DNA from 2 places in the Paenibacillus tundrae genome. Region 2 is predicted to be linked to the other one. Evidence: a T-box and tRNA genes for the amino acid it is inferred to sense, from the RefSeq annotation. Region 2 holds a T-box; the other holds one or more tRNA genes.

Region 1 (10,827 bases), 650 kb from region 2:
GGTCGATGGATCATATGGATCCACAGGGTACATTTCATAAGGATATGAAGTCTGAGGATTATGACAAGATCATCACTAAGCTTAAGACGGTTAAAAAAGCTGAGGTTATGTGTGGTCTTCGTATTGAGCGAGATGACCCACTTGCTGCAGATGGGGAACAATTACTCAAAACGATACGTTCCACCTTCAAGACGTTACTACCGTTATACAGAATGTCTTTCTAATAATAACAAAGGGAATGTCACAACCGATCTGGTTGACGACACTCCCTTTTTTTTGAATTGAGCCCTTTACTCATTAAAATGCGCTATTTGGCAGGTGCTGTACGATATGGATTGCGTGACAATATAAAATGCACGATCGCAAGTCCAGCCATCACAATCGCGCTACCGATAAATGGTGCTGGGTGGCTGATATGATCCCACAACAAGCCTGAGACGATCGGTCCAACCACCATGCCTGACCCTTGTAATGCAAGGAAAAAGCCCCAGATGGCACCTCGTTCTCCTTTGGGAATAAGTGTGGCTACAAATGCGTTCCACGCCGGCAAAATCATAGCGTAACTAACTCCAACGAGCATTACAATTCCAAAGACCACCGGTATGGCGGTAATGGAAGCGAACGCGAACAAACTTGCGGATGCCATCAAAAAACCGATGTGCAAAAACACGGATGTTCCGAACCGATCCACCATTTTCCCTACGGGCAGCAATGCAATCACGGTAATGCCCCCACCCGCAATCAGTAACAGGCTGTAGAGATTGGGTGAGATATGCAGGTCGGTACGCGTATACAGTGTAATGACCGGACTGAGTAAGCCAATAACAAACGATTGCATAAACAATGCAGGGTATACGAGCGGGTTCACATTAAGTGTACTTCGCACACGCTGTAACGTGCCTTGAATGCTTCTTTTGAGCTTAATAAACGGTGTAAGCAGGTTCGGCTTGGGTGGGTAATGTGCAGGATGGCTCATTGTCTCTCCATGAGCTTGCTCCCCTTCCACAACGACGCGTCCTGGCAAGATTAAGGCGACTAGAATGACCAGAATGGCACAGCCCATCAACACTAGAAAGACCATACGATAATCATGATGAGTACGCTCTAGCAGCCAGTTCATGCCCACAGGTCCAAGTCCCGTCCCTCCAAGAGCCGCCATTTCAAGCGCACCCATTGCTGTGCCATTTTTGTTCTGTGGTCCTGACATCGCCGTCACACCTGTCATGGCGCAAGGCCAGAGCGGTGAAGTCCCTATTCCCAGAATGAGACAAGCCATGGCCAGTCCGAAGGCACTTTTGAAAAATATAATCATAATGACCGCAATCAACGTACAGATTAAAGCCGTCACCATCGTTGCACGAAACCCTATTCGTTCGGCTGCCCAGCCCGAGGGCGCACGGAATAGATTATCACCCAAATATTGAAGGGCAAATGCTACACCAATCACACCTGCTGACAACCCCAAAATGTTGTCCATATACACAGGTAATACTGCGACCAGTAAAGCACCTTTTATAATTTCGACTAAGAAAAGCGTCAGCCACATTGCGATAAAAAAAGGTGACCGCAAAATTTTGGCAGGTTTCGTGTTGGTTTGCATTCTTTTTTTCTCCTTTCGACGCTCCATTGCCCTTCCCCTAACCTTAGTGTAACCGCGGGGAAAGTGACCAAATCTCGGCAATTCAAAAATTTGTCGCTCATACCGCTTGCATTCGGTTCTTAATTTGCTATACTCATCTTTGTTTACCAATTTTATTAGGAAGGGTTGTGACAGCACTGATGAATCACCACCGTACGCCGCTGTTTACCGCTTTAAAAAATCATGCGGCACTCAATCCGGTACAGTTTCATATTCCGGGACATAAAAAAGGATTGGGAGCGGATACCGAATTCCGTGAATTTATTGGCGATAATGCCTTCTCCATAGATTTGATCAACATCGCACCACTGGATGACCTGCATCAGCCGACAGGTGTCATTCAGGAAGCTCAGATGCTGGCTGCCGATGCCTTCGGAGCAGATTATACTTATTTTAGTGTACAAGGTACCAGCAGTGCGATTATGACGATGATTCTATCGGTCTGCGGACCTGGCGACAAAATTATTGTGCCCCGTAATGTGCACAAATCGGTACTGTCTGCCATCATTTTCTCAGGTGCTAAACCTGTCTTCGTTTCTCCTGCACAAGATGTCAATCTTGGTATCGATCACGGAGTAACCATTCAATCTATACGTCGCGCTCTTGAGCGTCATCCGGATGCTAAGGCGTTACTTGTCATTAATCCAACTTACTACGGCGTATGTACGGATCTGAAAGCAATTGTTGAGCTGGCTCACAGCTACCAGGTTCCTGTCCTTGTGGACGAGGCACACGGCGTACTCATTCATTTCCATGAAGATCTTCCTCTGTCTGCTATGGCAGCAGGAGCCGACATGGCTGCAACTAGTGTCCATAAGCTCGGTGGCTCCATGACACAGAGTTCTATACTCAATCTGAATACGAAGAATGGATTCGTGAATCCCCAGCGTGTACAGACGATCCTGAGCCTGCTGACATCGACATCAACCTCATACATTTTGCTTGCCTCACTGGATACATCGAGACGCAATCTGGCTCTGCACGGTCATGAGATTGCACAGAAAGCGATCGACTTGGCAGAATTCGCGAGACGAACCATCAACGATATTGATGGATTGTATTGCTTCGGCAAGGAACTGCTCGGGACGGAAGCGACGTTTAATTATGACCCAACCAAAGTAACGATTCATGTTCGCCACTTGGGTATCACAGGCTATGAAACGGAAAATTGGCTACGTGAACACTACAACATTGAAGTCGAACTCAGTGATATGTACAATATTTTGTGCCTTGTGACGCCAGGTGATACAGACGACTCTGTAGGAATCTTACTGAATGCCTTGCAGGATCTGTCCAGAACGTATTATCAGGTTAACCCAGCTCACGAGCTCGTCGTTAAGGTTCCCGATATTCCGCAATTGATGCTCACGCCGCGTGATGCCTTCTACGGAGATACGGAAGTCATTCCTTTCAGAGAATCCGCAGGACGTATTATTTCGGAGTTCATCTATGTATACCCGCCAGGCATTCCAATTCTACTTCCAGGTGAGGTCATTACTCAAGAGAATATTGACTACATTATCGACCATGTTGAAGTTGGATTGCCCGTTAAAGGCCCTGAAGACCGAAGCGTAACGAATGTAAAAGTAATCGTGGAAGCAGATGCGATTTTCTAGAAGATCTTGCTGCAGTCATATATAAATGCATTAGACCAAGAGCCAGGCTTTCCCGCCTGGTTCTTTTTTTGTGCAAAAGAACAAAAAACAAAAGACCCCTTGGTCTCAAGGAGTCTTGTTGTTATTCCGAAAGAATGACTATTCTTGGCTTGCAACGAGTTCGTTGTACGCCGCTTCAACACGGCCCCACTCGGCTTCGTCTTCAATATTGTAGAGCACCATTTCTTCGTCTTCTTCTTCCATACGCAGAATGATGCCGTCAGCTTCAGGATTATTACGTTCCAGCAGGAGCGCATAAACATGGTTCTCCACGTCAAACGTCTCCACCAAAACCATCTCCACGTCGTTTCCGTTCTCGTCTGTGAGTGTCAGAAGAACTTCTTCATGCTCGTGGTCGTGGTCATGGTCGTGACCGCATCCGCAGTCAGCGCCGTGTTCATGTGTGTGATCGCTCATTGAAATACCTCGCTTTGTAAATAGTAATAGTGTAACCCTGCATATCGTAACATGTTCATGAATCCAGGTCAATTTACCCAGCTAGGTTATTTTGGGTTCAATCGTTCAGAGCGGTAATGATTTTCTCAGCTACCAGAACGTAGTTACTGTTTGCATTTTCTTTAATATGAAATCCGACTTGGTATTTACCAGCACGATTGAAATCATACGTAAAATCATAGGTGCGGAACCAGAAGTTGTCTTTCTGCGTTGTAAGCTCCTGTGACTGAATATCTTTCACTTGACCACTTGGATTCGTAATGGTTACTTTAACGGCAGCCACATCTGCTGTTAGACTGTCCACTTGAGAAAACACGTTGAATTTCAGTTTGCCTACGTTGACGTTACCAAACACAGTGTCTCCTTTGAACAGAAAAATATGTACATTCGGCTTGATCACCGTGACTCTCTTGTTGTTACTATCCCATCTGGCGATACCGCCAGCTTCTCTAACAGGTACATATGTCGTTCCATCAATTAAATAACCGCCATCAGCCGCTTCCTTGCCATTAATTAGAACTCGAATTTTCTCGTTCACTGAATCCGCAAATAATAAAGATCCGCCGAGCAAGGAAAAAACCGTGACACACAGCAAAACTCTCTTCCATTTCATCCCGTCATATTCCCTCCCCGCTGCTAGGTGTTGTACATTTATACTCTAGATTCAGCCACAAAGTTGCGCTGTTTTTCATCATTTTTCATTTTTTATCCAGAATTTTTTCCACGCCTTGGAACGTCCAAAAAGAAGCACTTCCTAAAAGGAAATGCTTCTATAATAGGTTTCTTATGAATGCGCTATTATATGCAGCTGTTGCATATCGCTTGTTATTTCCATCTATTGGGATCAAGATGACGTATGACGGGTCAAGATGCAAGGTACACCTTTACCGATTGCTCCATCCACCCGCATTCTGGCTGCATAGTTCATGCCCCGGGTACAGGGCGTTTTACAGCGCTCACATACATCCGATGTAACCAATTTCATGGATACACGCACTTTGTCACTCTTTAATGCAGCCGTCTTTTTGCCTTTTGCTTTTGCCATCCTGGATTCCCCATTTCCCCAAGTGCTTACTGATGTAGTGCATCATATGGGGGTTCGCCCAGTTTGGTGCCAATCTTAGGTGATTTATCAGAAATTTCAGGATTATTCCTCGGAGAAGTAGTGAGCAATGGGATTTTCTATTTTTTCAACATCTATCTCTTGACCCTGCTCATTCAGCACATAGTACTGATAGTAGTCGTTAGTAAATCCAATGGTGTTCTGCATTTGTAATACATAAGCTTGGGCGGCCTTTTCGCTCTGATGATCCTCATTCCAGAAATAATGCAGCATCAACCGATTCTGGTTATACGGATGTTTAATGATATATGCTCCTGAGGCATGAGGCTGTTCCATCATATATTTCCAAGCAAAACCAATCTGCTTCGCTCGATCCATAATACTGGGCTTCAATGCTTGCACGAATCCATTGTTCTTCGCGTTACCAAAGACAATCACGTTGCTCGTTGATATCTCACTCTTCATCTTTTGCTTCAATTCTCCGCGATCCTTGACCACTTCATATTTTACACCACTTGTATTGAAAAAAGCCGTTAATTGACTCATTATCGCCTCTTGCTGCTTATCCGCTTGTTTACTTAGCTGATCACTGAGGACAATCGTTAGTGGCTCATCCTGAAGAACCTTGGCCATCAGGCGATTCATCACTTCTACAGGTAGATCGGGAACCAGATTTAAGGATGCTTGATATTGCAATTGAAAAACGTCATGAAAATAGGCGGTTCTCTCTTCAAGCGATAGCTGGAATTCAGGCTTCAACACAAAATTAGGCTGTAATAAGGCGGTCTCCATCTCCTTGCGCTGTTCATGTCCTAACACATCTTCGATGGTCTGAAGTAGTCCATCAACCGTCGCATTCTGGTAGACATACCGCTTGAAATAGGCTTGCATAAAAGCATCAAATTTCTCTTCGCCAACAGAGCGGTATAGCTGGTAGATGGCTTGTCGTCCTTTTTGATAGTACAACAGTCCTGCCAGGTCTCCTGCCTCTTCATTCGTTGAAGCAACCGCTAAATCTACGGGTTCATTATCGAAACGTAAGGCGTTAAAGCCATTGAGCTTATCTCCCTGCTTCTCTTGAAAATATACCATGGAAAAGTCAGCAAATGCCTCATCTAAGAACGATTCGTTCTCTGAATCATTACCAATTAAGGCATGAAACCACTGATGCGCGATTTCGTGTATGAACGTGGTGTCTTTCTCTGGCAAAGAGTCCGTTGACAACTGTCCCATCTGAATTAGTCTTGAATACTCCACAGCTACATTCTCCACATACGATTCAACAATTCGGAACTCTGGATAAGGATACTGTCCATACTTCTTACCGAAGAACTCCATGGCTTTGAACGCCTGATTAATATATTGTTCAGCAATTTCTTTCTTACCTGGCTCGTTGTCCAAATAATAATATTCAACCGTCAGACCATTGCGGGTAATGCTAGCCACTGTGTAATTCGGGCTGGCAAACAAAACGAATTCTCGCGTATTGTTCGCCTGAGCGGATATGATTTTTCGGCCTTGCTCTGCATCCTCCCTTGTTGTCATGACACCAGGCATCGCGACCTCATAATCCTCCGGTACGCTCAGTTGCACGTCAAAATCGGATGAGGTATAATAATCGCTCTCGAAAGAGCGGCTATATGGCGTTGTATTCCATACTTGTTTACCTTCATCGTAGACAGACATGACAGGGAACCAATGTGCTCCATTGATCATGTCCTTGTAATACGATATCCGTTGCAATCCATACGGTATCTTCAAGTGAAAATCAATTTGTAGGGATACGGATGCGCCTGGTTGAAGCGGACTTGGCAATTGCACAGTTAACGCTTGATTTTCATTTTTATAATCCAGAGCTTGACCTCCCGTCATTGTCACATGCTTGATGTCGATTCCCCCGAGAAAATCCTGTGGTGTTTTATCCGGATTATTCTGGCTGATCTGCTCATTAGACTGTGCAAACGTGTCTGCCTGCGTGGATGCTGAGCGATTCGCATCCGCATATGTATGAAGAACTAATTGCTCCAATGTATCCTTACTTGTGTTTAGATACGTAATTTGCTCACTCCCCTCCAAGGTCATGTCCTTCTCGTTCAGTTTGGCTTGAATGTGGTATTGAATTGATGCCTGCTGCTTAACATTGTTTTGGATTTGCATTAACCCTGTGGTTGGATTCGTTGCAGTTACCGATTGTGCAATAGCATAATCCGTATTCACAAGTGGATAAGCTGCAAACATGAGGGCAAGTGCAGCCGTAATCCCTGTTTTGACAAACTTGGACTTGAATGGACTGGAATGTTTCATATGTTCTCTCCTCTACGTTATGTTGAATGTTGATTTAAGTTTAGAAGAAGAACCTTATGTTGAATTTGTGGTTTCTTTAATTTTGGTTTAAGAAAAGGAGTTGTTTCGTTTAAAAATAGAATTGAGCTTTAACGATACGAGGAATTGCTGATATGATTCTGGTGCATGTACGAATGTTAATGAGGATAACGAAGAGTTAGTCCGCTCTGTTACAGATGTTCAGCAAGAAGTTATACAGCCAGAGAATCTAACGACTACGATCACCGAGAACACCTCGAATACACCATCCGAGTTCGTAGCATTGGATCAGGGTAGTCTGTCTGTAAGAGATTTTGAATCAGCTTATGCCTTGTGTGTATCTGCCCTCACAGCGTATTACAAAGCCACTTGGAATGACTCGGAATTTGATGTGAACACTTATTTTGACAACGATAATTTAAAACAATATATGCAAGCGAAAATCGATTCCCAGCATGAAATATTTCTCCAAAATGACCTTACGGATAATACAGTAACAGGTCTTAAAGCAGGTGTTGAGAAAGCAGAGTTTCATGATGAAGGTGACTTCTTCTATCTTAAAATAGACGCAGAGGTAATTAAGGATGTGGGAAGTTATGCTGAGCCTACTGAATTTCTCATTCAGAACTCACGTGGAAATTTAGTTATCGTGGATTGGTATACTAGCGGGAAAGATAGCTATGATTCTATGATCCGCGGGGAAGGCCAGATTATTGATAATCCTGAGATTTGGAAAGATCGTGATTGGGTTAAGAGCTTGCAGCCGACTACGAACTAAATTGTGAGGTTAAATGGATTAGAACAATGTCGTGTAATTAAAGCCCGATAACTTTTCCTAAATAGGGAATCGAAAATTTCCTCAAACCTTTTAATAGTTAAACGATCAAAAAGCCCTTAATAGCCTGGATAGCCAAGGGCTTTTTTGATCTTTAGTGAAATCACGTAATTCGTTGATCGGAGCGTTGCCGAGGCTTGATTTCATCCAATTAAATTGCGAGTATTGTATTTTTTCCCTTTGATTGGACAGGGTTATTAGGGTTATTTCACCATGAGATTAAATCAAAAAAACAGCCACAATAGGCTGTCAATTAATTTTCAATTTATAGGACGAGTGGGGATCGAACCCACGACCCTTACCCTGTCAAGATAATGCTCTCCCGCTGAGCTATCGCCCTTCAATAATTGTATTATATCCACTGATAAAAAATATTTCAATATGGCATTAACTCATTACTCCAGCTGAGCTAACTGATCATGTACATATATGTAAATCAAGTAACAGTATCATATCAAGTAACCGCGTACATTGTCAATTGTTTTGTGGTTAGATTACTACCATATTGGAGAACAATAAAGGAATGATTCCCAATTAAATAATGAGGTGATTCTCTATGAAACACATACAATTGCGCAAAGTACGTTATGTGACTGCCAAACTAGTGGCTCTGCTCAGTGTCTCCCTAATCATTATTGTCTCTTCTGGCTGCAGCTTGGAACGGGATGAGCATACTGTACAATTTCAACAGTTACAGAGCCCAAGTGGGGCTGAAGCACTCCCGGTCTGGCTTGATGTATATTCCAAATCAATTATTAAGGACGTATATTCTCCACAGGGAAATAGTGAGGTTCTACCTTAAGTTATACTTTAATCGTATAGCTCACAGTTACTCATCTTCATCCCACTTCTTAGAATACGCCTTCTTGGTGACATAATATAATAAAGCAAACATACCGGCAGATAACAAGAGTGTTATGGTCATAACCCCTGCCATACCCATCATCAACACCCCTTTCCATTATGTTCCACTTTAACTATACAGGAATTGCATTTTTTTGTATAATGCATTCTTACACGTCGCGCAAGAGCAGAAAGAAGGAATGGAATTGGCAGCGGAAATTAGTTATGTAACAACAGAGGAACAGCTCCAAGAAGCTCTGGAGATACGCAATCAGGTTTTTGTAATCGAACAACAGGTACCCGCCGATCTGGAGATTGATCAATATGATGTTATTAGTCCCGATGCACACCATGTGTTATTGTATGCGGATGGACAAGCGGTAGCAACAGGACGTCTTCTCTATTACAGCAAGGATACCGCCAAAATGCAGCGTATCGCTGTACTTCAATCCCACCGTTCATTTGGTTATGGACGCGTGCTTTTGTTAGCGATGGAAGAGCGGGCACGAGAGTTAGGCCTAACGTATTCTGTACTGGATGCACAATGTCAGGCTCAGAAATTCTACGAGAAATTAGGATACGAAGTGATTTCGGATGAACCTTTTTATGATGCAGGTATTCTGCATGTTCGGATGAGAAAAGCACTATAATTAACACTTACGGCTTATACTTCTCTTCTCCAATGCATACTTTCTACTATTCCGGACAGGATAAGGTTGAAACCAGAATCCTACTTGTTCAGATAAGGAGAGTGTGACAACATGGATCAGACAACTCGTGAGAGCTTCACCGCCGTGCAGAAGAATGGAGATGGTGATCTGACTGCCTTTCAAACTTCAACAGGTCGGGTGTTAGATTATCAACAGGCACTGACAGAAGTACAGGCTGGCGCGATTGCTGGTGTCAATGTATTTAAGGGCAAGGATGGGGAGATGTATATCCGTGGTGATGCCGATGGCGATCCAACGAATAATCTCGATCAACTGCCAAGCTTCTAAATTGAGAGCATCGAACTGATATATAAAACGCTAATCCGTGTTAACGGGTTGGCGTTTTTGATTACGCTTATTTTGCCGGTTTAATATTCCGTAAAATATTTCAGGGCATCCACTTTGGGTTTGGGCTTTTGAATCGGTGTAGTCACCTGCTCCCATGCCTGCAATATTTGAATACCTTCAAGTGTTGACTTGTTCTCCCAGTAAATATATTGTCTGCGCTCAAGCTCCTGCAAGGACTCTTGGATGAGCGCTTTACTTCTGCCTGTCTTGGTCTCCAACTCATCCATACGAGGCATACGACGGCGTTGTCCTGCGTAATTTACAATAATTCGTAAGACTTTACGATCAAAATCATTTAGCATAGTCCAGCTTCCCTTCCTTCTGAAGTACTGGCCGCCAGGCTAGGATTCCCTGTTCAAGAAATGTTCGGGGAGCTCCATCTTTTCCTGCGGATGCTTTAATCAATCCACCTCGTACACTGTTAATTCGAATCTGACGCTGTGTAATGTGCCCTGCACGATCCATGTATACAAGCTCAACCATCTGACCGATGTATTTACCTAACATTAACGACCCCTCCTAAATAAGAACATATGTTTGTTATTCATTATATGCGAACATAAGTTCTTTATTCAACAACTAAAAAAAGGATTTGGTAAAAATAAAACCAGACATCCCTCTGTTCAGGGCTGCCTGGTTTCTATGGAGCGAGCACTATCCGCTATAACAAGCTTTGCACTCAGTGTCGATCTGATTCTGTAAATTGAACGTTTTTTAATTGCTGAGTTGAAGGATTGAAATCAACATTGACATACACCGCAAATTCTCTACCGTCTTTGGCTCGTACCCATAACTTGAATTGCTCCCTAGACTGATTAGCTGTAAGAGAGGTACGACCAATATGTTTATAATCGACAATATCAACATTATACTTAGTCTGGGTTTCCTTAACCGCAATGATTCCCCACTTCGCATAATCTGGTATCGTCGCTCCATTGCCTGTTGCAGAAACTCCC
Region 2 (10,827 bases):
AGAGCGGAGCAGGATACAATTACGGGTACACTTGAAAATATAGAAGCCAAAGTGCTGGCAGCCAATTTTCAGCCTCCTGCTGTCATTGTGGTTGGTGACGTGGTGAACCAACGGGAACAATTGAAGTGGGCAGAGGCGCTTCCGTTGTTTGGTAAACGTATCTTGGTGACGAGGGCTCGTAGTCAGGCCAGCGAATTAGTAGATCGGATTGAGGAGCTTGGCGGCGAACCTTACGAATTCCCAGTCATTGAGACGATTATGCCAACAAGCGAGTCCTCCAAGCAAAGTGTCAAACAAGCCTTTGATGCGTTAAATACATTTGATTGGGTATTTTTCACGAGTGTGAATGGCGTTGAGTTTTTCTTCCGTCATTTGGAGCAAGAAGGCAAAGATATTCGCTCCATCCATCGTGCCCGAATTGCAGCCGTAGGTCCTTCTACCGCAGAAGCTCTGCGCAAACATGGCATTGTAGCCGAAATGATCAAAGGTCCTTTCCAAGCGGAAGGTATGCTTGAAGCATTTGAAAGCGAGCTGAAAGAGGGGCAGCGTGTGTTGCTTCCTCATGGTGACCTTGCGCGCTCTTGGTTGCCAGAGCAGCTGAAGGAGCGAGGGCTTCACGTCACGGAAGCGATTATCTACGATACAATCCTTGCTGGCGAGGATGACGATGAGCTACTGAAGCTGTTAGAAGAGGGCGGTATTCACGCCGTAACATTCACAAGCTCATCAACGGTTACGAACTTTATGAATATTCTAAAGCGCATGGGGATCCAAGATCCACTGCCTTTATTGAAAAATGTGGAGATTGCTTGCATCGGGCCGGTCACGGCGAAGACGGCAGAGGCTGCTGGGTTGAAAGTCACCTTGATGGCGGAAGAGGCAACAATCGAGAGTATGATCTCCGTATTGTGTGATTGGAAGCGGACACCGACGACGGTCGAATCTTCCTCACTCTGATTCATACTTCAGAATCGCAAGTGAATATACAGTGCGATTTCACGTAACGTTTGCATAAATTTGGATGACTGAAGCGTGCTGAATTCGTTAAGAACCAGCGCGCTTCCCTTTTTGCTCGATTTAACTTTTGAAGGAGGTTTCAACAAATGAGTTTTCCAATTGTACGACATCGTCGTTTGCGTCAATCTGTAGGGATCCGTAACATGGTCAGAGAGAATCAGCTGAGTGTGGATGATTTTATTCAGCCGATCTATGTGACGTATGGAGAGAATGTGAAATCTGAAATAAAATCAATGCCAGGTGTATTCCGCTTCTCGTTAGATCGTCTTCAAGAAGAAGTGACCGAAATTGCAGAGCTCGGTATTCCAGCTGTGCTGTTGTTTGGTATTCCAGAGACGAAAGATAGTGTTGGTTCGTCTGGTTTTGCCGAAGATGGTATTGTGCAGGAAGCTACGAGATTGATCAAATCCTGGTATCCAGAGCTGCTCGTTATCGCAGATACCTGCCTGTGTGAATTCACAGATCACGGACATTGCGGTATGGTGCACACTTTTGAGGTGGATGGTCATACTTGTGGTGATGTTCTAAATGATGAGTCATTGGAGCTATTGGTGAAGACAGCAGTATCCCAGGCTAAAGCAGGAGCAGACATTATTGCTCCCTCCAACATGATGGATGGATTTGTACAAGCCATTCGAGCTGGACTCGATGAGAATGGCTTTAGCCATATCCCCATCATGTCCTACTCTGTAAAATACGCTTCGGCATTCTATGGCCCTTTCCGCGAAGCAGCTGACTCTACACCGCAGTTTGGGGATCGTAAATCATATCAGATGGATCCGGCCAATGCGCGTGAGGCTCTGCGTGAAGCTGAAACGGATGTGTTTGAGGGTGCGGACATGCTTATGGTGAAACCATCACTTTCTTATTTGGACGTCTTGCGTACGATTAGAGATCAGTTCGATCTGCCTCTTGTAGCTTATAACGTAAGTGGGGAGTACGCTATGGTGAAAGCAGCAGCTATCCAAGGGTGGATTGATGAGAAAAAGGTTGCGATGGAGATCCTGCTTAGTATGAAGCGTGCAGGAGCAGATATGATTATTACCTACTACGGAAAAGATGCTTCTCGCTGGCTGGCAGAGAAATCATGACGTTCTTTTGAATACAGGATATACAGGATATGAAACGAAGATGTATCTAATTTATAAATTATAGGATGGAAGACCTCTATCTAATCTGTGATCTGATATTTATAGGAAAGAGAACGGAACGGATGGAGGTCTTATCATTAAGGAGGATATTCATGACTGCACAACAACAAGGACATCGTCGAAATGATGAGCGCTCACGCAGCGCATTTGAAGAAGCGAAGCAGTACATACCGGGAGGGGTGAATAGTCCGGTTCGAGCATTCAAATCGGTAGGACTTACACCTATTTATGCAGAACGCGGCGAAGGTTCTAAGATTTACGATATTGATGGCAATGTGTTTATTGATTATGTAGGTTCTTGGGGCCCACTAATTATGGGACATGCACATCCTGACGTTGTAGAGGCTCTCCGAGAAACAGCGCTAAAAGGAACAAGTTTTGGTGCACCAACGTTGCTTGAGACAGAGATGGCTAAGCTCGTATGTGAACGCGTACCATCGATTGATATTGTGCGGATGGTAAATTCGGGTACGGAAGCAACGATGAGTGCCATTCGATTAGCTCGTGGTGTAACGGGACGTAGCAAAATTTTGAAATTTGAAGGCTCTTACCATGGACATGCAGACAGCTTGCTCATCAAAGCAGGCTCGGGTGTTGCAACACTGGGTCTTCCAGACAGTCCGGGTGTACCTGAAGGTGTGGCAACAAATACGATTACAGTTCCTTACAATGATCTGGAATCGGTGAGTCTTGCTTTTGAACGCTTCGGTGAAGAGCTGGCAGCTGTAATCGTGGAGCCAGTTGCAGGTAATATGGGCGTTGTTCCTCCGGCTCCAGGTTTTCTTGAAGGACTACGCAGCTTAACAACGCAGTATGGCAGCTTGCTTATTTTTGATGAAGTTATGACGGGATTCCGTGTGGGTCTGAATTGTGCACAGGGGCGTTATGGTGTGACACCAGATCTAACATGTCTTGGTAAAGTCATTGGTGGGGGACTACCTGTAGGTGCATATGGCGGCCGACGTGATCTAATGGAGCAAATGGCACCATCAGGACCGATCTATCAAGCAGGTACACTTAGCGGTAATCCGCTCGCAATGGCGGCAGGATATACGACTCTCAAGCTGCTCACACCGGAAGTCTATGATCGTTTGGAACTGCTATCCGCTCGTTTGCAGGCTGGATTCGAGAAGAATGCAGCAGAAGCAGGTGTGGCAGTAACGATTAACCGGGTTGGTTCGATGGTATGCCCATTCTTCAGTAGTGTACCAGTAACCAATTATGATATCGCTAAAGAAAGCAATCTGGATCAGTTCCGTCGTTACTTTGCCGCAATGGTTGATCAGGGTGTGAGTGTAGCTCCATCTCAGTATGAAGGAATGTTCGTCTCTGGTGTGCATACAGAGCAAGACATCGACGATACGATCGAAGCTAACCGTAAAGCACTCTTATCCTTATGAGCATCAAAAGCTGGAAACGCCGCGGGGATTGGCTTGAACTGATGCCGGGTAAAGTGGTGACGGGTAGTTCGGACAAGCAGATGGCCGTAGAGCAATGGCTGCAATCTGAACTACAGCTCCCTGAGAAAATGCTTCGTCAGTTACAAGCGAATCAGGGCATACAACTTGCAGGGGACCGGCTTCGGCTGGCCCTTTTTGCATCTCGCCCCATTGATGTTGAACCACGCTGGGCGGAGATTGATGTGTTATATGAGGATGACTTCTGTTTGGTTGTACACAAACCTGCCGGAATGAAGCTGCACCCGGATGGGAGCCGAGCAGACACTGCAGTTACACTGGATCATGCGGTTGCTTCGTATTATGAGATGAACGGCATTCAGACTAGTGTACGTCATGTGCACCGATTAGATGAAGATACAACGGGCCCTGTGTTATATGCCAAAAATGCTTTTGCCCTCGCCAAACTGGATGAAGCGATGCGCAATAAAGAGATTGGACGCCATTACGTGGCGATTGCTGGGGGACAGGTACCCCAGACGTTACAGCTGATTAATGCGCCCATTGGCAAGGACAGACATCATAAGCAACGTAGACGTGTCTCTCCGAATGGACAGGAGGCGATCACTCATATTCAGCTTGTAGAAGTCTTTCCGAGAGCGACTTTAGTTCGACTGACGCTAGATACTGGGCGCACACATCAGATTCGGGTTCATATGGGTTATGCGGGACATGCTCTAATTGGAGACGAATTGTATGGGGGTGCACCGGATCGCATTGGACGTCAAGCTCTCCATGGAGAGCTATTAGTGTTCAAGCACCCTCTGACTGGAGCGGTAATTGAGGTCGCTGATCCTTGGCCCGATGATTTTAAACAACTGGTCGATCGTGTAAGCAAATAATGCGTGTTCAAAAGGTCGGTTTTCAGTACCGAGAAGATGAAATGATGTTAGAAATGGAGTAGCGGAGCGTAGATTGAGCTACGTGAGCAACTAAATTGTTTCCTACGGAAACAAGCTTCGTAAGCCTCCACTTATTTCGGCTGAATTCCATCTTCGATGCTGAGATGCCGTCAGGCATCCCTTTTTGAACAACCTCTAATCGGTAATAAATACAGAAGGTTTGAACAAAGGTGGCATGCTCATCTCATCCATGGCATATAGATTGGGTAACGAAGGATTTAGACCATGGATCAGTCCCATGAGAAGGATCATGGTGAACATATGCCGAAAGGAGGACGCCACCTTTGTTGAATCAACCTTATGGTTTACGGTTCGATATTTATGAGCGCGTTCATTTGTCTGAGGGAGTCCCTGCAATTGAAGAGTTGGAGGAAATTGAGTTATACCCACGCATTCAAGTCATCGGTCAAGATGATCATGCTACACTGAGAGGTCATCTTCTACTCACAGGCACGTACCGCGGCGAGGATACAGCTTCAGAGGAGCTTAAGCATTTTATTCCTGTTGAAATCACGGTACCCTTGAATCGGGTAAGATCCATTGAGGACATTTCTATTGAAATCGAAAATTTTGATGTCGACTTGTTATCGAATCGCAGTCTGAATATTACAGGAGTTCTATCCCTTCGAGGTATTGAAGGTTTCCCAGTCGAAGAACCCCAAGTATGGACAGCCGATGAGTTTACGGTCGTACATTCGCCAGATCAGCAGCAGGGTCAGCGTTCCACAGATTCAGAATTAGAGCAGGAAAATAACCTGAACACCTTTGCACAAGAATACTTGCTGCAGCGAAGTGAAGAGGAAGGACTTATCGAGTCAGCAAATGCAGCATTGGATGGTCAGTTCGAGGATGGTTCACAGCAAGCAGCGGATGAGCCTATTCGCAGCGAAGATGCGGAGCAACCAGAGCTATTATCCCAGTCTTTCGCAGAACCTACCTATGCAGAGCAACCGGAAGCCGAGGACGAAGCGTACAGACCTAACGCTGTGGACGAGGCGTATACCTCTTTCATTTTCCAAGGAGAGGAACCCGCTCAGAATGAGGTCGCTGACACGCCATCATCTGTATCTTCCTTTTTGGCTGAAACTGCGGATCGCCTAGCCTCTTATCCTGAATCAGAGCCCTTAGTGCCGCTGGCTGAAGAACCATCGTCTGTTTGGTCCGAGCCTTCTGTGGAGACCTTACATACGAATGCTGGATTAGACCAGCCAACAGCCCAAGAAGAGACGCCTAATGTGTGGCATTTTGAATCTGCTCGATCGGTTCCTGAACAGGAGGATCCTCCAGTTGCCGAAGCTCAGGAGAACTGGCAGGAAGTGTTTGCCCCTTCTGATTTAGAAACGGAAGGAGCAGACCGGCCTTTACAGGAGGCTTCGGATGCAGAAGTAATTGCTCAACAAAGTGCGCTTATCCCTGAACCTGTAGCTGAGACGGAAGACAAGCCGGAGCTCAAAGTGGCTTTTGGTAGCAAAAAGGAATCCTCTCTAAGAGAGGAAAATGGAGTGGGCATCTCCTCCTTGTTATCCTCTGGCAGGGCCGTACGCGAGGCAGATGCAGATCGTGAAGATGACGTGGCCACAGATGCAGCGCCGGTAGAGGCTTATTCGTCTGATGACGGGCAGTGGAAGAATCTATTCCTTGGTACAATTGTGGAACAGACCCCTTTCCGTAAAGTGAAATTATGCATTGTTCAGCGAGAAGAGACGCTGGATACGATTGCAGATCGGTACCAGTTAAGCACCCGGGAGCTTCAGCTCTATAATCGTTTATCCGAGCAGGTTGTTGAAGAAGGGCAGATCTTATATATACCGTAACCGAAATTAAAGTATGAACTTCACCCGTTATCTCTAGGGATGGCGGGTTTTTTGCGACTTCTTTTGAAAAAGCGAAATGTTATACTCGTTTGTATTCTTAAGCGGGCTTCATTGACGACGTCCTAGTGGCTAAGTTTATTGACTAAGTATGCATGGGGTTGCCTTATTCCGCTGTTACCAGGTTGACTATCGCGCATGGTCAGGGTATGATGTGTTTAGGTTTTTTGAAGAATAACTTGGATCGGGAGTAGTAGACAGGATGACCTTTCAGAGAGTGGGATTGTATCGCTGAGAAATTCCGCAGGAACCAACTGTTCGAAGTCGCCCGGGAGTTGCCTATTTGAATTCACGGAATGATCTGATGGATGATTTCATTGTGAGGTAGGATAGGCCGGTAGCAGCCGTTATCTGCTTGAAGTGTCACGTGTACCCGTAAGGGAGATCTGTATTTTTTGGTCTGCGTGAAACAAAGGTGGTACCGCGAAAGCTAACCTTTCGTCCTTTGATGGATGAAAGGTTTTTTTGTTTTTTGGCGATGATGATTAAGTAACGGAGGAATGACACATGTCTGAACAAAAAAATTCAGCTACACCTGAAATGCCAACAACCTACGATCCAAAAGCTGCCGAGCAGAAATGGTACTCCTTTTGGACGGAGCGTGGATATTTCAAGGCAGGACAACGTAAGGACGCTGAGCCTTTCACAATTGTAATCCCGCCACCTAACGTAACAGGAATGCTGCACATTGGGCACGCACTTGACTTTACATTACAGGATATTCTGATCCGTACCAAACGGATGCAAGGGTATGATGCGCTATGGTTGCCGGGTTCAGACCACGCAGGTATTGCTACACAAACCAAAGTTGAGCAGAAGCTACGTGAAGAAGGTCTAACTCGTTATGACCTTGGACGCGAGAAGTTTTTGGATAAAGTATGGGACTGGAAAGATCAGTATGCAACAACCATTCGTCAGCAATGGGGTAAAATGGGGCTTTCTCTCGATTATTCCCGTGAGCGTTTTACGCTGGATGAAGGGTTGTCTCAAGCTGTACGCAAAGTCTTTGTTCAATTGTACGAGAAAGGTCTCATTTACAGAGGCAAACGTATTATCAACTGGGATCCAGTAAACCGGACAGCGTTGTCCGATATTGAAGTTGAATACAAAGAAGTACAGGGTCACTTGTATCATCTGCGTTATCCACTCAAAGACGGAAGTGGTTACGTTACCGTAGCTACAACACGTCCTGAAACGATGCTTGGCGATACAGCGGTTGCTGTCCATCCAAAGGATGAGCGTTATGCAGATATGATTGGCAAAATGCTCGTATTGCCTATTATCGGACGCGAGATTCCGATTGTTGCCGATGATTATGTGGATAAAGAGTTCGGGAGTGGTGCGGTTAAAATTACGCCTGCCCATGATCCGAATGACTTTGAAGTAGGTCAGCGTCATAATCTGCCGCAGATCACGGTAATGGATGAGACCGGTACGATGAATGAAGAGGCTGGCAAATATCAAGGACTGGATCGCAGCGACTGCCGTAAGCAGATTGTAGCGGATCTGAAGGAACTCGGTGTACTGATTAACATCGAGGATCATACACACCAAGTTGGACATAGCGAACGGACTGGAGCTGTAGTTGAGCCATATTTGTCCACGCAATGGTTCGTAGAGATGAAACCTCTTGCAGAAAGAGCCATTCAGAAGCAAAAAGGTGGAGATGGCGTAAACTTCGTCCCAGACCGCTTTGAGAAAACATATCTCAACTGGATCGAAAATGTTCGCGATTGGTGTATTTCCCGTCAGTTGTGGTGGGGACATCGTATCCCTGCATGGTATGACGAAGAGACAGGTGAAATCATCGTATCTGCAGAAGATCCAACAACCTTGCCTGAAAACGCTGGACGTAAACTTAGACAAGATGAGGATGTACTCGATACATGGTTCAGTTCTGCTCTATGGCCGTTCTCTACACTTGGATGGCCGGAAGACACAGAAGATCTGCAACGTTATTACCCAACAAGTGTACTTGTAACGGGTTATGACATTATCTACTTCTGGGTATCACGTATGATCTTTACAGCATTGGAATTCACGGATGAAATTCCGTTTAAGGATGTTCTGATGCACGGTCTTGTTCGTGATGCAGATGGACGCAAAATGTCCAAATCACTGGGCAACGGTGTAGATCCACTTGATGTTATCGAGAAATATGGCGCGGATGCGATGCGTTATATGATCTCAACGAGCAGCACACCGGGTCAGGATCTGCGTTTCCGCTGGGAACGTGTAGAGCAGGCGCGTAACTTTGCGAACAAAATCTGGAACGCTTCTCGTTTCGCTCTGATGAATCTGGAAGGCTTTACGTTTGAAGATCGCGACATCTCTGGAGAGCTTGGAACAGCAGACTATTGGATTTTGCACCGTCTGAACGAAACTTCCCGAGATATTACGCGTCTAATCGAAGCATACGAATTTGGGGAAACAGGCCGTTTGCTGTATAACTTCATCTGGGATGATCTCTGTGACTGGTATATTGAGTTTGCCAAACTGTCATTCTACGGCGAAGATCCTGTGGCGAAGAAAAAGACACAGTCCGTACTGGCTTATGTGCTCGATCAGACCATGCGCTTGATTCATCCGTTTATGCCATACATCTCCGAGGAAATTTGGCAGCATCTACCGCATGAAGGCGAGACCATCACACTGGCTTCTTGGCCGGTATATGATCCAGCTTTGGAAAACCCAGAAGCTGTTGCAGAGATGAATCTGTTGATGGACACAATTCGTGCCGTTCGTAACATTCGCGCTGAAGTGAACGTGCCAATGAGTAAGAAGATTGAGTTGATGGTGAAAGCGAACAGCCCAGAGGCGTATAGCATCATTGAGCGCAATAGCCATTACATCCAACGATTCTGTAATACGTCCGAGTTCGACAGCGGGCTTGATCTCAATTCACCGGATAAAGCAATGACTGCTGTCATTACAGGTGCTGAGCTGTATTTGCCGCTGGCAGGACTTATTGATATTGAGCAGGAAGTGGCTCGCCTGGAGAAAGAGTTACAGAACCTTGAAGGCGAAGTACTCCGCGTAGAGAAAAAGCTGGCAAACGAAGGCTTTGTTGCTAAGGCTCCGGCCAAGGTTATCGAAGAAGAGCGTGCCAAACAAGCGGATTACTCCGATAAACGGGATAAAGTCATTGCTCGGATCAAGGAACTGAAAGGTTAAGAATATCTAGGTCGGGTGGACATGAATGACGCCATCCGGCCGCTTTTTTCAATCAAACTCATGACCGAAGGTGAAGCAGATGACTGAACTTAATGAGACAGGTGTAAATACGCCTTTACAAACGTATAACGAGGCTGTGGACTGGATTAATGGTCTTATTCCTTTTGGAATCAGACCCGGACTGGAACGAATCATAGAATTGATGTCCCGGCTCGGTAATCCACATCAACGTCTTAAATTTATTCATGTCGCGGGAACGAACGGCAAAGGTTCGACTTGCGCTTTTTTGACGTCAGTTCTTCTTCAGGCGGGATATGATGTTGGCACATTTACATCCCCGTATATCACGAAGTTTACGAACCGTTTCCAGTATAACGGGGAAGATATTCCTGAAGAGACGTTGTTGAAATTGTCGAATCGATTACATCCTTTGGTACATGATATGGCAGATACCGAGCTTGGTTCTCCTACAATGTTTGAGGTGTCGACTGCACTTGCCCTCCTTTACTACGCGGAAGAGTGTTACCCCGATGTTGTAGTATGGGAAACTGGGCTGGGGGGAAGGATGGACGTAACGAATATTGTTACACCTGTCGTATCGATCATCACTAACATTGGTATGGATCATACAGATGTACTCGGGGATACCATTGAATTGATTGCAAGCGAGAAGGCGGGGATCATTAAACCGGGTGTGCCGGTCGTTACTCTCGCAACTCAACCTGAAGCAGTGAAGGTGATTGAGGAGACGGCAGAACGACTTCGATCAACCGTATACTTGGCTGGTAGACAGTTTACTTATCATAGGCTGGATAGCGACGAGAAGGGTCAATCTATTCATTTTACAGGACCTTTCCGTGAGTTGGACGTACGTATTCGTATGCAAGGTGTGCATCAATGCGACAATGCAGCGGGTGCGCTTATGGTACTTGAATTGCTACGCCAGTACATGGCATTTATGTTGGATGAAGAAGATATTCTACTTGGAATGGAGCATGCCTTCTGGGCAGGACGGTTTGAGAAAGTCATCGACGAACCCCGAATTGTTCTGGACGGAGCACATAATCCGGAAGGTGCCGAATCCCTAGCCAAGAGCATTATCGACGTATATCCCCACAACAAGTTAAATTTGATGATGGGTATGCTGGCGAATAAGCATCACGAAGCGTATTTGCAGCATATACTGCCACTAGTGGATACGCTGATCCTGACCGAACCAGACTTCCGACGCAAAATGGATGCAGCCGATCTGCTG

Evidence for each region. The T-box of region 2 lies ahead of V6W81_RS22875 (valine--tRNA ligase). A T-box ahead of a tRNA ligase gene usually reads a tRNA of that ligase, here a tRNA-Val.
Region 1: it encodes a tRNA-Val, which carries the amino acid that the T-box ahead of V6W81_RS22875 (valine--tRNA ligase) is inferred to sense. The anticodon was not compared.

What each region holds. Positions count from the first base shown of each region.
Region 1 covers NZ_CP145605.1:4,427,922-4,438,748, forward strand. The annotation lists gene V6W81_RS19845 (YktB family protein) at 1-224, shown strand, start outside; gene V6W81_RS19850 (MFS transporter) at 308-1,600, opposite strand; gene V6W81_RS19855 (aminotransferase class I/II-fold pyridoxal phosphate-dependent enzyme) at 1,780-3,255, shown strand; gene V6W81_RS19860 (DUF1292 domain-containing protein) at 3,394-3,711, opposite strand; gene V6W81_RS19865 (copper amine oxidase) at 3,809-4,363, opposite strand; gene V6W81_RS19870 (hypothetical protein) at 4,595-4,795, opposite strand; gene V6W81_RS19875 (M1 family metallopeptidase) at 4,898-7,117, opposite strand; gene V6W81_RS19880 (hypothetical protein) at 7,419-7,913, shown strand; tRNA gene V6W81_RS19885 (tRNA-Val) at 8,239-8,310, opposite strand; gene V6W81_RS19890 (hypothetical protein) at 8,527-8,772, shown strand; gene V6W81_RS19895 (GNAT family N-acetyltransferase) at 9,020-9,463, shown strand; gene V6W81_RS19900 (DUF3892 domain-containing protein) at 9,575-9,811, shown strand; gene V6W81_RS19905 (hypothetical protein) at 9,892-10,173, opposite strand; gene V6W81_RS19910 (hypothetical protein) at 10,163-10,378, opposite strand; gene V6W81_RS19915 (DUF3889 domain-containing protein) at 10,551-10,827, opposite strand, start outside.
Region 2 covers NZ_CP145605.1:5,081,988-5,092,814, reverse strand. The annotation lists gene cobA (uroporphyrinogen-III C-methyltransferase) at 1-957, shown strand, start outside; gene hemB (porphobilinogen synthase) at 1,104-2,108, shown strand; gene hemL (glutamate-1-semialdehyde 2,1-aminomutase) at 2,261-3,568, shown strand; gene V6W81_RS22885 (RluA family pseudouridine synthase) at 3,565-4,467, shown strand; gene V6W81_RS22880 (LysM peptidoglycan-binding domain-containing protein) at 4,812-6,341, shown strand; T-box leader at 6,570-6,847, shown strand; gene V6W81_RS22875 (valine--tRNA ligase) at 6,906-9,572, shown strand; gene V6W81_RS22870 (bifunctional folylpolyglutamate synthase/dihydrofolate synthase) at 9,652-10,827, shown strand, end outside.